DNA from 4 places in the Erwinia sp. HR93 genome. Region 4 is predicted to be linked to each of the others. Evidence: predicted binding sites of a transcription regulator. Region 4 holds the regulator's gene; each other region holds the start of a gene.
What was found. The regulator CRP, encoded in region 4, controls carbon source genes, mostly activating them, when cyclic AMP is high. The targets are predictions, from matches to a motif close to ATGTGANNNNNNTCACAT.
Positions count from the first base shown of each region.

Region 1 (3,176 bases), 1.6 Mb from region 4:
AAAAACGCTGCGCCGCTATCCTTTTGAAGTTCAGAGCCTGCCCAGCGCTTCATTTACCTTAATTCAACAGGTCGGGCGCTTGATTCGCAGCCACGGGTGCCGCGGTGACATCATTATCTATGATAGACGCCTGCTAACAAAATCCTACGGCAAGCGGCTTCTTGAGGCGCTTCCCATATTTCCGCTACTCCAGCCCGAAGTGCCGGCGATGACGGAAAAACCTGTGCCAAACGCCGCACCGCGTCGCTCCGGGCGGCGGCGCAGCGCGAAGAAGCCGGGGCGCTGAATAATATCGCGGGCTTACTGACGTATATCAGGCAGCAAAATAGCCGTAGGCTGAGGAATGAATACTATGGATTATCGTAAAATTATTAAAGAGATCGGGCGCGGTAAACTGCATGCCAGAGATTTGGATTTTGATACCGCGCGTGAATTATATTCTCATATTTTGAGCGGAGAAGTCCCCGAACTGGAACTGGGCGCGATATTACTGGCGCTGCGGGTGAAGGGAGAAAGCGAAGCGGAGATGCGCGGGTTTTATGCCGCGATGCGCCAGCATACGATACGCCTGATGCCGCCGGAAGGGCGGCCGCGCCCCATCGTGATCCCCTCTTATAACGGCGCGCGCAGACAGGCGAATTTAACCCCGCTGCTGGCGTTTTTATTGTCCCGGTTAGGTTTTCCCGTGCTGGTACACGGCGTAAGCGATGACCCCGGGCGGGTGATCTCAGAAACGATATTTGCTCTGATGGGGATTGACGCTACGCGTCACGCCGGGCAGGCGCAGGCGGAGCTGGAAGAACAGCGGCCGGTATATATGCCGGTGAGCGCCTTTTGCCCGCCCATGGCCGCCGCGCTGGATTTACGCTGGCGCATGGGCGTGCGCAGCAGCGCGCATACGCTGGCGAAACTGGCTACTCCGTTTGAAGAAGATGCAGCTCTGCGGCTTTCCAGCGTTTCACACCCTGAATATGTGACGAAGGTGGCGCAGTTTTTCCGTGATATTGGCGGGCGAGCGCTGCTGATGCACGGCACCGAAGGGGAGGTTTATGCGAATCCTCAGCGCTGCCCGCAAATCACATTTATCGACGGCCAGAGCGTGAACGTACTGTACGAGCGGCAGGCTGAGGCCAATAGTGTAGATATTCTTCCGTCTGAGAAAGAAGCCGACGTTACCGCCCGCTGGACCCAGCGCTGCCTGGCGGGTATAGAGCCGATTCCCGACTCAATCCGCACACAGCTTATTTGCTGCCTTATCGCTTCAGGTATCTGTGAAAGCGCAGAACAGGCGCACCAGCGCGTAGGTACCGTATTTCCCGGCGCATAAAAAAGCCCGCCGCAAGCGGCGGGCAACTGTAACAATTTTAGGTAATAAAAGGCTTCGGTGAGGGTGATAACCGAAGCGCTGTGGTACGTTTATTTATAGATGATAGCGCTGCCGTGCAGCAGATTGTTACCGGACGCTTCTGTAATTTCATAAGCGCTGGCACCGGCCGCGTCCGCTTTGGTTGATAGTTGGTGTTCCAGGTCGCTAAGGTTAGTGGCGCCTGAGGCCGAAATTACGCCCATCTTTTCATGATGTTGTGTTTGAGCTGTATCCAGAGATTGGGCAGCAAATGCCCCCAATGGCGCGGTGAGAATAATGAATGCTGAGAGCGTGGTGCGAATCATGTTCATTTGTCGGCTTCCTGAGAGTGATTAACTGTATTTGCTGATTTATGTGATTATGTTCACACTTTTATTCGCCGGTTAAAATTGAATATCTCTGAGCAACGCCTTCAAAAAAACTGAACGGTGAATATCAGAAGGTAGCGATACGGCTACTGCGCCGCAGGGGATGGTTTTAGCGAACTGTTTGCTATGGGAGCAGATGATAGATGATAAAGGCTGGCGCGCAGTGGGCGGATAGCGCCGCCGGGAAAACAGGCCTGTTCCCTGGCAGAACGGTGCCTGAGCCCTGGATTATGGGAGCATTTAAGAGGTTGCGGCGCTTTGGGGGGACGAACTGTCACCGGCCAGCGGGGCGGTATGGCGCTAATTTCATAATATTTCGTTTCGTCAAAACCTTAATTTGAATAACCCCTATTCGGGGCTTTTGGTTTTTTCACTAAAATCACTAAAATCACTAAAATTCACATGCTGTTTCATCGGTTATCACCAATGGTGCATTTTTTATGTATCCGCAAAAGCATTAAATATTACGACTTATGATTTTATCTTCAGTTTGTCGATTTTAGTCTTTTTTATTTGAATCCTGGAAATAAACCTGATCCTTAGAAGCTGAAGACATAAAGTAACAAGTGAAGGTTGTTTCCCGGTGCAGAGTGCTGTACCTGAATATATTCGCCAGTGATTGTATAAAATAGTTAGCGCGGATATTATTTTTATAATCCACTAAGAGACGATTATGAGTATTAAAAAAGGACAGCTTACGGTACTTTCTTTTCTGGCTTTGCTACTTTCATGCTTTCTGTTTTTATCAATCTGTTCTTTGTCATTTCTATCTGCCATTGAAGAAAAAGTTAATGGTTTTGTTTTAGGCTTTCATCAGTATGACTGGTTAACAAAGACCAGCGGCGAGCTTAGGTTTGAAGGGCTTTCGGTCAGTGAGAGAGAGCAAAGCCTGGCCAGGGCGCAGGAAAATTTCAAGCACTTCCTTAAAGTCGCGCCGGTTAAAACGGAGAGTGGGATTAAAAAAACGAATGAGTTGAAAAAATCAATGGCGCAGATTCAGAGGGATCCTGACGTGACTCATATTATGGCGTTTAATCGATTAGCTAATGAGTTTCGCGATTTGATTATTGAATACGATGTTCGTGGTGCAAAACAAAATGTTGACAAGTCTTACCGTTGGGCAGTAGTGATTATATCGTTTTTCCTTGTCCTGTTTTTTATTATTTCCGGATTGTTATGCCTGGTGTTGCGCAAGGAATTTCTGACTGTTACTAATGCAATAAAGAAAAATATTCAATTAATTACTCATGGCGATTTAACAGACCAATTGATTCAATATTCTGAAGACGTTAATGGCGTTCCTTTGGCGCTGGATGAAATGCGGTTGTCGCTAACAAGAATTACCGGGTCAATAAAAAATACGGCGTTTCACATTAAGTCAGTTGCCGGGGAAATGACCCAGGGCAATAAGGCGCTGTTAGCACGCACCGAAGCGCAGGCAA
Region 1 covers NZ_JAXUDP010000001.1:2,577,740-2,580,915, forward strand. The annotation lists gene dinG (ATP-dependent DNA helicase DinG) at 1-286, shown strand, start outside; gene ybiB (DNA-binding protein YbiB) at 353-1,327, shown strand; gene bhsA (multiple stress resistance protein BhsA) at 1,417-1,677, opposite strand; gene SFA31_RS12030 (methyl-accepting chemotaxis protein) at 2,408-3,176, shown strand, end outside.
Region 1: the regulator CRP is predicted to act here: its motif matches at 1,719-1,736, upstream of bhsA (multiple stress resistance protein BhsA).

Region 2 (3,176 bases), 100 kb from region 4:
CGTGATGGCGGCGCAAAGCATTGGTTTGCTGCTCTTCACGTTTACCGGCAGCGAGATAACGGCGTACACCCTAATGGGAATTATGGTGAGTATCGCGCTGGCGTTTTCCGGAATCGTCGTACCCGAACTGTCAATGTCTCTGCCTGCGCAAATTATTTCCAATATTGAGCCGCTCACGCATGCGCTATATGCCATGTTTGACCTCTTTTTGCGTAAGGTTCCGGGGCGGCCGGTATTTAGCGTCTGCGCGCTGCTGCTCATGTACCCGCTGATTGCCGGGCTATTAGTGCGTCGGCGGCTGCCGGAGCGTCTGCGTAAGCAGGAAGTCGTGTTATGAAAAGTTACTGGGCGACCTTCACGAAGGTATTGATGGGGCTACTGGAGCGCCCAATGTGGATGATGCTGCTGGTGTCTCTATGCGTCATGAGTACCATCTATGCGCATCGCACCGTGTGGGATCTGCCGGTGGCCGTTATCGATCAGGATCACAGCCCGGCCAGCCGTCTGCTTATTCGTCAGCTAGATGCTGGTTCTAAGGTTAGCACGCGCGCTTATGACAATCTGGATGAGGCGCGTTTAGATCTAGGCTGGCGGAAATTATTTGCCGTGGTGGTTATCCCAACTGACCTGGAAAAGAAACTGTTAGCCGGTAAATCGGTCACCGTGCCGGTTTACGGCGATGCCACCAATCGCATGTCGAATGGGCAGATCCAGCAGGATGTCATGGCCGCTTATCAGGAACTACTAAATCACTATGACAAGCAGCTCTTACTGCGCAATGGCTTTAGTAGCAGCCAGGCGAATGTTCTGCTGACGCCGATTATCGGGCAGACGGAAGGGCTATTTAATCCCGGAATTAGTTTTGCGGCTATTGTATTTCCGGGCCTGTTGGTCATGCTACTACAGCACTCGCTGATGATAGCGAGCGTGCGCGTCAGCATTATGCTGCGTGCGCAGGGTAAGCCGCCGCTGCCCGTGTATCTGGGCGGTTTATCTGCGCTTTTACCCATCTGGCTATTTTTATCAATCGTGCTGTTTGTGCTGTGGCCCTGGGTGTTGGGCTACCGGCAAACGGCGTCGATACCGGAAATTTTACTGTTAACGTTTCCTTTTTTACTCGCCGTGCTGGGCCTGGGAAAATTACTGACGGAGTGCTTGCGCAGCGTGGAGATGATCTACCTAACGCTCTCCTTTATTACGATGCCGGTTTTTTACATCTCCGGGACCATCTGGCCGCTGCAGTCAATGCCGGGATGGGTCAGAGCCGTATCGTCGATGCTACCGTCCACGTGGGCGACCAAAGCGATTGCCGGTGTAAATCAAATGGAGCTTCCCTGGCAAAACACCCTAAATGATGTGTTCATCCTGATTTTACTAGGGGCATTTTATACCATCGTCGGTACGCTGATTGGCAGATTGCGGGACGGCGAACTTCGCCGGGTAGTAAGGCGCGGCTAGCTGCGCTCGGGCATAGCGGTTAATGGCACCCGGCGCGGCGGTGGAAAGGCGCTTCAGGCACGTCGCAAAAGGCTCTGTATCGGCCAGCGTATAAAAGTATTGCTGAGCTACTCCCCCTGTTCGTGAGGGAGCGTGATGCGATAACTACTCTTAAGCCATCATTGCCGGCCACTCGGGCGGCATATTATTCATGGATTCAATCAATAAATCTTTAAGATGCACCCAGATAAGCGGGAAATTGATACTGACTCCCAATAGCCCGGTAGCGAACCAGCATGAAGCGGCGATACCAATACCGCTGGCGAAAAACGCCATTACACCGTGATCAAATTTACGAAGCTGAATATTTAACGTACTTGCGATAAACATCAATAGCGCACTCGTTAACTGCCAGCGCATTAGAACAATGCCAGTGGTAAGCGTAGCCATGGGGCTTAATCCTCAAAGCGAACTTATTACGGATACGCGACATATAGCAAAGCCCTGCTTCCGAATACCGGAGCATCAATGACCTGAGGCCGCGTGGGGAATAAGTCGTTACAAAAATGTAATATCAGTTTATGTTGCATTCAACATGTGAACTATATCACATTTGTCGATTAATTCACCAGATGGCAGCGCGACTTTTAGGCCTAAAAGAGAAGTTCAGTTGAGGGCGGCCCACAGAATTAGGCGCGTTGACGGTAATCGGTAGGGGTGCGATCGAATTCGCGGCGAAAAACGCGTGAAAAAGTCTGCTGCGACACATATCCAAAATCCATCGCGATATCAAAAATAGGTCGCTGCGTGGTCCGCAAGGCTTCGGCGGCCATCGCGAGGCGCCGCTGGCGGATATATTCGCCCAGCGTTTGATGCATCACGGTGCGAAACATACGCTGCAAATACCATTTGGAGTAACCGGATTTCTTCGCAACCACATCAATATTCATAGGCTGGTCGATATGATCGTCGATCCATTCGGTTAACGTCTGAATAATTTCATGATGTGACATTATTATCCTCTCATCAGGTTTCCAACAGGTACAGGGGCGGAGTATAATTCCTCAAGCTAACTTGAGGTAAAGTTAATTTTGGAAAATAAATTATCCCGCCCTAAAAACCGCCTGAAAGCGCTGCTGACGCCGGGCGAAGTGGCGCAGCGCAGCGGCGTCGCCGTTTCAGCGCTGCATTTCTATGAAAGTAAAGGGCTTATTCGCAGCCAGCGTAACGCCGGGAATCAGCGCCGCTATACGCGCGACGTATTACGCTATGTGGCGATCATTAAGATAGCGCAGCGAATAGGCATTCCGTTAGCCACGGTGGGCGAGGCTTTCAGCATGTTACCGGAAGGCCACACGCTCAGCGCAAAAGAGTGGAAAGCGCTCTCTTCACGCTGGCGGGATGAGCTGGAGCGGCGCATTCATACGCTAATATCGTTACGCGATGAGCTGGATGGGTGCATTGGCTGCGGCTGCCTTTCGCGGCGCGACTGTCCGCTGCGTAACCCTGACGACACGCTGGGCAGCCAGGGAACGGGCGCGCGTTTACTAAAAGATATCGATAATTAATCGCTAATCCCTATAAAGAATTAATGAATTTCACCTGGAAGTTATTTTGTCGCTAAAGGGACAGTGATTACCCCAAAACATCGGCCGGATTCCATAAAAGAGAACGTTTGCGTTACTAGCGGTGACAAAATCATCAGGCGTACGACTTTTTGCAAAATACCGGCAAAGTTA
Region 2 covers NZ_JAXUDP010000001.1:1,103,236-1,106,411, forward strand. The annotation lists gene SFA31_RS05210 (ABC transporter permease) at 1-337, shown strand, start outside; gene SFA31_RS05215 (ABC transporter permease) at 334-1,458, shown strand; gene SFA31_RS05220 (YjcB family protein) at 1,609-1,887, opposite strand; gene soxS (superoxide response transcriptional regulator SoxS) at 2,127-2,450, opposite strand; gene soxR (redox-sensitive transcriptional activator SoxR) at 2,529-3,005, shown strand.
Region 2: the regulator CRP is predicted to act here: its motif matches at 2,033-2,050, upstream of SFA31_RS05220 (YjcB family protein).

Region 3 (3,176 bases), 310 kb from region 4:
CCTGGGTTTTATCATGTTTATTATTATGACGACCTGGAAAAGTGAACGGTTTCGCCTGTTGCGCCGTATGCATGAGCACGGAAATTCACTGGAGGCGATGATTGCGTCGCTGGAAAAATCGCCGCCGGTACGGGTATCCGGTACCGCGGTATATATGTCACGTGCGCTGAATGTCATACCTTTTGCCTTGCTACACAACCTTAAACATAACAAGGTGTTGCATGAGCGGGTCATTTTGTTAACGCTACGCACTGAAGATGCACCTTACGTGCATAATGTTCGTCGCGTATCTATTGAACAACTTTCTCCTACATTCTGGCGCGTCGTTGCCAGATACGGCTGGCGTGAAACGCCGAATGTTGAAGAGGTATTTCATCGCTGTGGGCTGGAGGGGCTTAATTGCCGCATGATGGAGACCTCTTTCTTTATGTCTCATGAATCGTTAATTATTGGCAAACGGCCATGGTATCTTCGTTTGCGTGGCAAGCTTTTTATGCTGTTGCAACGAAATGCGTTACGGGCGCCGGATCAGTTTGAGATCCCGCCTAATCGCGTAATTGAACTGGGAACCCAAGTAGAGATTTAATGCCTGCAAGGGACAGACTTATATAAAAAAGGCGCGAAATGAGCGCCTTTTTTCTTATGACGATACCTCATGTTCCATGGATGTAGTAAACGTCAGGTATTTATGCCATATCATTTTATAAATGTTCCCGTGCACTCTAAAAAAATATTTTTTAGAGAATAGAATTATTATATTTCTTAGGGTGAATGTGTGATTTTAAGACTGAAGAGTTCTAAAATAAAAATGTAGAAATAATTACTACATTACTATTTTTATATAGCATAAATTCAGATTGGTTATATCGGTTGTCATAATATTTTATGAGACAGTGTTTTCGTTTAAAAGCTGATTATGTTAAGTGATGCCGTAATATTAATATACTCGATTAAAAATAGCATCGATGTTTAAACTATTCCCATTATGGGGATTTATAAAAACTATGTTATCGCTTTTAAAAAATTACGTCATTATGATATTTAACGCTGCCTCAAAACAGGAGGTTCTTTAGTGAGCCTTTAAAGGGTTCGCTAACTGCTGTGATTACTTATAGCTGAATCGATAAGGCTTGATTTACGTTGTTATTGCTGTGCGAAACGTTTCGATGGCGATCACATTTCTATGCCGTTCTGATTGTTTCCGTAATCTTTAGGCGCCTAAACTTGCCAATAGCGAAACGTTTCGCTATTGGAGTATATATAATGAAAAAAGGTGCTTTACTTAATGCGGACATATCCTCCGCCATTTCGCGACTAGGCCATACGGATACCCTGGTTGTGTGCGATGCGGGGCTTCCTATACCTTCCGGGCCGCAGCGTATTGATATTGCGCTTACTCAGGGGATCCCCGCATTTATGCAGGTCCTAAACGTGGTTACCCAAGAAATGCAGGTTGAAGCAGCCATTCTGGCATCAGAAATAAAACAACATAACTCAGATTTACATGATGCTATTTTATCGCATATCGATGCTCTACAGCGGCATCAGGGGAATATTATTAAGGTAAGTTATATCTCGCATACTCAATTTAAACAGCAAACGGCGTGCAGTCGGGCGATTGTACGTAGCGGTGAATGCACACCATTTGCAAATATTATTTTGTGTGCAGGCGTAACTTTTTGAGGTTGTTATGAATGCTCTATTACAACTCAAAGGTATAGATAAAGCTTTTCCAGGAGTAAAAGCGCTTTCCGGCGCATCGCTAAATGTCTATCCTGGACGAGTAATGGCGCTGGTGGGTGAAAACGGTGCCGGAAAATCGACCATGATGAAAGTACTGACCGGCATTTATAATAAAGATGCGGGATCGCTGCTTTGGTTAGGTAATGAAACGCAATTTTCTGGCCCTAAATCCTCGCAGGAAGCGGGGATCGGTATTATTCATCAGGAACTCAATCTTATTCCTGAACTCACTATCGCAGAAAATATCTTTTTGGGGCGCGAGTTTGTTAATCGTTTTGGTCGTATTGTCTGGAAAAAAATGTATGCGGAAGCCGACAGGCTTCTGAAAAAATTAAATCTTCGTTTTTCAAGCCATCGTCTGGTTGGTGAGCTTTCTATTGGCGATCAGCAAATGGTTGAAATTGCCCGCGTGCTGAGCTTTGAATCTAAAGTCATTATTATGGATGAGCCGACGGATGCGCTTACGGATACCGAAACGGCCTCGTTATTTCGTACTATCCATGAACTAAAAGCTCAGGGCTGCGGTATTGTCTATATCTCGCATCGTATGAAAGAAATTTTTGATATTTGCGATGACGTAACGATATTTCGCGACGGGCAGTTTATAGCTGAGCGCGCGGTCTCCGATCTCACGGAAGATTCCCTGATTGAAATGATGGTAGGACGCAAACTGGAAGACCAATATCCCCATTTGGATAAAGCGCCCGGTAAGGTGCGGCTTAAGGTTGAGCGTATATCTGGCCCCGGTATTGATGAGATTAGCTTTACCTTAAAAGAAGGTGAAATACTGGGTGTGTCCGGGCTTATGGGAGCAGGACGCACCGAGCTGATGAAAGTGCTTTACGGCGCGTTGCCACGCTCGGCGGGATATGTAGCGCTTAATGGGCGGGAGGTTGTGACGCTTTCTCCTCAGGATGGGCTAGCGAACGGTATTGTTTATATCTCTGAAGATCGAAAACGCGATGGGCTGGTGCTGGGCATGTCGGTGAAGGATAATATGTCACTCACGGCATTGCGCTATTTCAGCCATGCAGGCGGCAGGTTAAAGCAAAAAGAAGAGGCGCAGGCAGTACAGGATTTTATTCGTTTATTTAACGTGAAAACGCCGTCAATGGAGCAGCCCATCGGGTTGCTTTCCGGCGGCAATCAGCAAAAAGTCGCGATTGCTCGCGGGTTAATGACACGACCACAGGTATTAATCCTCGATGAGCCGACCCGCGGCGTTGATGTGGGAGCGAAAAAAGAGATTTACCAGCTTATTAATCAGTTCAAGGCTGAAGGTTTAAGCATCATCCTGGTCTCCAGTGAAATGCCAGAGGTATTAGGGATGAGCGATCGCATTATTGTAATGCATGAAGGCCGTATCAGCGGCGAATTTACTCGCGAACAAGCAACCCAGGAAGCGCTAATGGCGGCGGCCGTGGGGAAACTAC
Region 3 covers NZ_JAXUDP010000001.1:684,100-687,275, reverse strand. The annotation lists gene kup (low affinity potassium transporter Kup) at 1-586, shown strand, start outside; gene rbsD (D-ribose pyranase) at 1,264-1,683, shown strand; gene rbsA (ribose ABC transporter ATP-binding protein RbsA) at 1,691-3,176, shown strand, end outside.
Region 3: the regulator CRP is predicted to act here: its motif matches at 1,162-1,179, upstream of rbsD (D-ribose pyranase).

Region 4 (3,176 bases):
TCCAGCGGCGCTGGTACCACCACAACCAGCCTCGCGTTTCGTAAAATTTTTGCCCAGCTCGGATTACGCGCGGCGGAAGTCGAAGGCGATAGTTTTCATCGATACACCCGCCCGGAAATGGACCAGGAAATCCGTAAGGCCCGCGACTTAGGCCGCCATATCAGCTATTTTGGCCCCGATGCGAACGATTTTTCCCTGCTGGAAAACACCTTTATGGAATACGGGCGCAGCGGCCACGGGGAATCCCGGAAATATTTACACACCTACGACGAGGCGGTGCCCTGGAATCAGGTTCCCGGTACATTTACCCCCTGGCAGCCGCTGCCTGCGGACACGGACATCCTGTTTTACGAAGGTCTACACGGCGGGGTGGTCACGCCGCAGATAGACGTGGCGCAGCACGTAGATTTGTTGGTCGGCGTAGTGCCTATTGTAAACCTAGAGTGGATACAAAAACTGGTGCGGGATATGAGCGAGCGCGGTCATTCCCGCGAGGCCGTGATGGACTCGGTCGTGCGTTCAATGGAAGACTATATTAACTACATTACCCCTCAGTTTTCGCGCACGCACATTAATTTCCAGCGCGTGCCCACCGTCGATACGTCAAATCCCTTCGCAGCCCGGGCGATCCCCTCACTGGACGAAAGTTTGGTGGTGATTCATTTTCGTAACCTGGAGCAGATCGATTTCCCCTGGCTGCTGGCTATGCTGCAAGGCTCGTTCATTTCTCACATGAATACGCTGGTAGTGCCGGGAGGGAAAATGGGGCTTGCAATGGAGCTTATCATGACACCGCTGGTGAAACGGTTAATTGAAGACCGGGGAATCAACTAAAATCGCGCGCCTTATTAAAGACGCGCAGCGTCTAATCAGGCTTCAATCACTTCCCATGAATGGGTAATATTGGCCGCCTTTTCCAGCATCAACGCAACCGAACAGTATTTTTCGGCTGACAGTTCAACCGCACGTGCAACCGCGTTATCCCTCAGCCCGCGCCCGGTAACAATAAAGTGCAGATTAATATGCGTGAAAAGCCGCGGCGCTTCTTCACGGCGCTCGGACGTAAGTTTAACCTCACAATCGGTTACGTCATGGCGCCCTTTTTGCAAGATAGAAACCACATCTATCGCGCTGCAACTTCCGGCCGCCATTAATACCATTTCCATCGGGCTTGGCGCCTTGTCTCCTGAATTACCGTCCATCAAAACCTGATGACCAGAGGCGGATTCGGCGAGGAATGTTAGCCCTTCTACCCATTTAACTCGTGCCTGCATTTTGTACGCTCCGTTAGATTACGCTTCCCCACAGAGTAAGCGTCAGGGGCGAAACTGGCAACAGAAGGCGACCTGCGTCAAGCTGAAACGAGACAAGAAGAGACACTGGTGAAAAGCTATGTTAAAACAGACCGGATACTGCTGCGTCGTAGTGAAGGTCATTCAGGTAAAAACTTTACTGATAACAGGCTGTTCTGATCCCCTTCCCATTTAAAACGCAGAACTCGTTTACCACGTTTGGGAGAAGCATAAGCGCCTCTTCCAGATGCCAGTTTATAATCAGAGGATAACCGCACATGGTGCTTGGCAAACCGCAAACAGACCCGACTCTCGAATGGTTTTTGTCTCATTGCCACATTCATAAGTATCCCTCCAAAAGCACGCTCATCCATCAGGGTGAAAAAGCCGAAACGCTTTACTACATCGTGAAAGGCTCCGTGGCCGTACTGATTAAAGATGAAGAGGGCAAAGAAATGATCCTCTCATACCTTAATCAGGGCGATTTTATCGGCGAACTGGGCCTCTTTGAGGAAGGGCAGGAGCGTAGCGCCTGGGTTCGGGCCAAAAGTGCCTGCGAGGTCGCGGAAATCTCCTATAAAAATTTTCGTCAGTTAATCCAGGTTAATCCGGATATTCTAATGCGCCTCTCATCACAAATGGCGCGTCGCCTGCAGGTCACCTCTGAAAAAGTCGGTAACCTTGCTTTCCTGGACGTTACCGGCCGCATTGCTCAAACCCTACTAAACCTGGCGAAGCAGCCTGATGCCATGACGCATCCTGACGGCATGCAGATAAAAATTACCCGCCAGGAAATCGGGCAAATCGTGGGCTGCTCCCGTGAAACCGTCGGCCGCATTTTAAAAATGCTCGAAGATCAGAACCTGATATCCGCGCACGGCAAAACTATCGTCGTCTACGGCACGCGCTAAACGCGGCGGCGCGGCGTGTTATCACGCACACCGCGCCGATACCTCAGGTCGTTATATATGTGGCGCCGACTGATTTATCACCCTGAAGTCAATTACGCGCTGCGTCAGACGCTGGTGCTATGTCTGCCGGTTGCCGTCGGCCTGGCGCTGGGTAACCTTCGTCTTGGTCTACTTTTTTCATTAGTTCCCGCCTGCTGCAATATGGCCGGGCTGGATACCCCTCATAAACGCTTTTTTAAACGACTTATCGTTGGCGGCTGCCTATTCGCCTCTTGCAGTCTGATCGTGCAATTATTGATGCGAGAAAATGTGCCGCTGCCGGCCATCTTCTTCGGCATGGCGCTGCTTCTGGGCGTAACGGCGGAAATCAGCTCACTGCATGCAAGGCTATTTCCTGCCTCAATGGTGGCCGCTATTTTTACGCTCAGCCTCGCGGGAAACATGCCGGTTTGGCAACCCATGCTGCTGTACGCGCTTGGTACCACCTGGTACGGACTGTTTAATCGCTTTTGGCTTTGGCTGTGGCGTGAACAGCCGCTGCGTGAAACGCTCAGTTTGCTGTATCGCGAGCTGGCTAATTACTGTGAAGCGAAATATAGCCTGCTGACGCAGCACACCTGTCCTGAGAAAGCGCTGCCGCCGTTGCTGACGCGCCAGCAGAAAGTCGTTGACCTGATAAGCCAGTGCTACCAGCAGCTTCATATGCTTTCCACCGGCAGCCAGCAAAGTGACTACAAGCGCCTGCTGCGCATCTTCCAGGTCGGGCTCGATTTGCAGGAGCACATCTCTGTCAGTCTGCATCAACCGGAAGAAGTGCAAAAGTTAATCGAGAAGAGCCACGCTGAGGCGGTCATTCGCTGGAACGCTCAAATCGTCGCCTCCCGGCTGCGAGTGCTGGCGGATGACATTCTTTATCATCGCTATCCCCGCCGCTTTAGCATGGAAAAACCGCTATCTGCGCTGGCCAAAATCG
Region 4 covers NZ_JAXUDP010000001.1:999,050-1,002,225, reverse strand. The annotation lists gene SFA31_RS04665 (phosphoribulokinase) at 1-834, shown strand, start outside; gene SFA31_RS04660 (OsmC family protein) at 870-1,274, opposite strand; gene crp (cAMP-activated global transcriptional regulator CRP) at 1,571-2,203, shown strand; gene SFA31_RS04650 (YccS/YhfK family putative transporter) at 2,261-3,176, shown strand, end outside.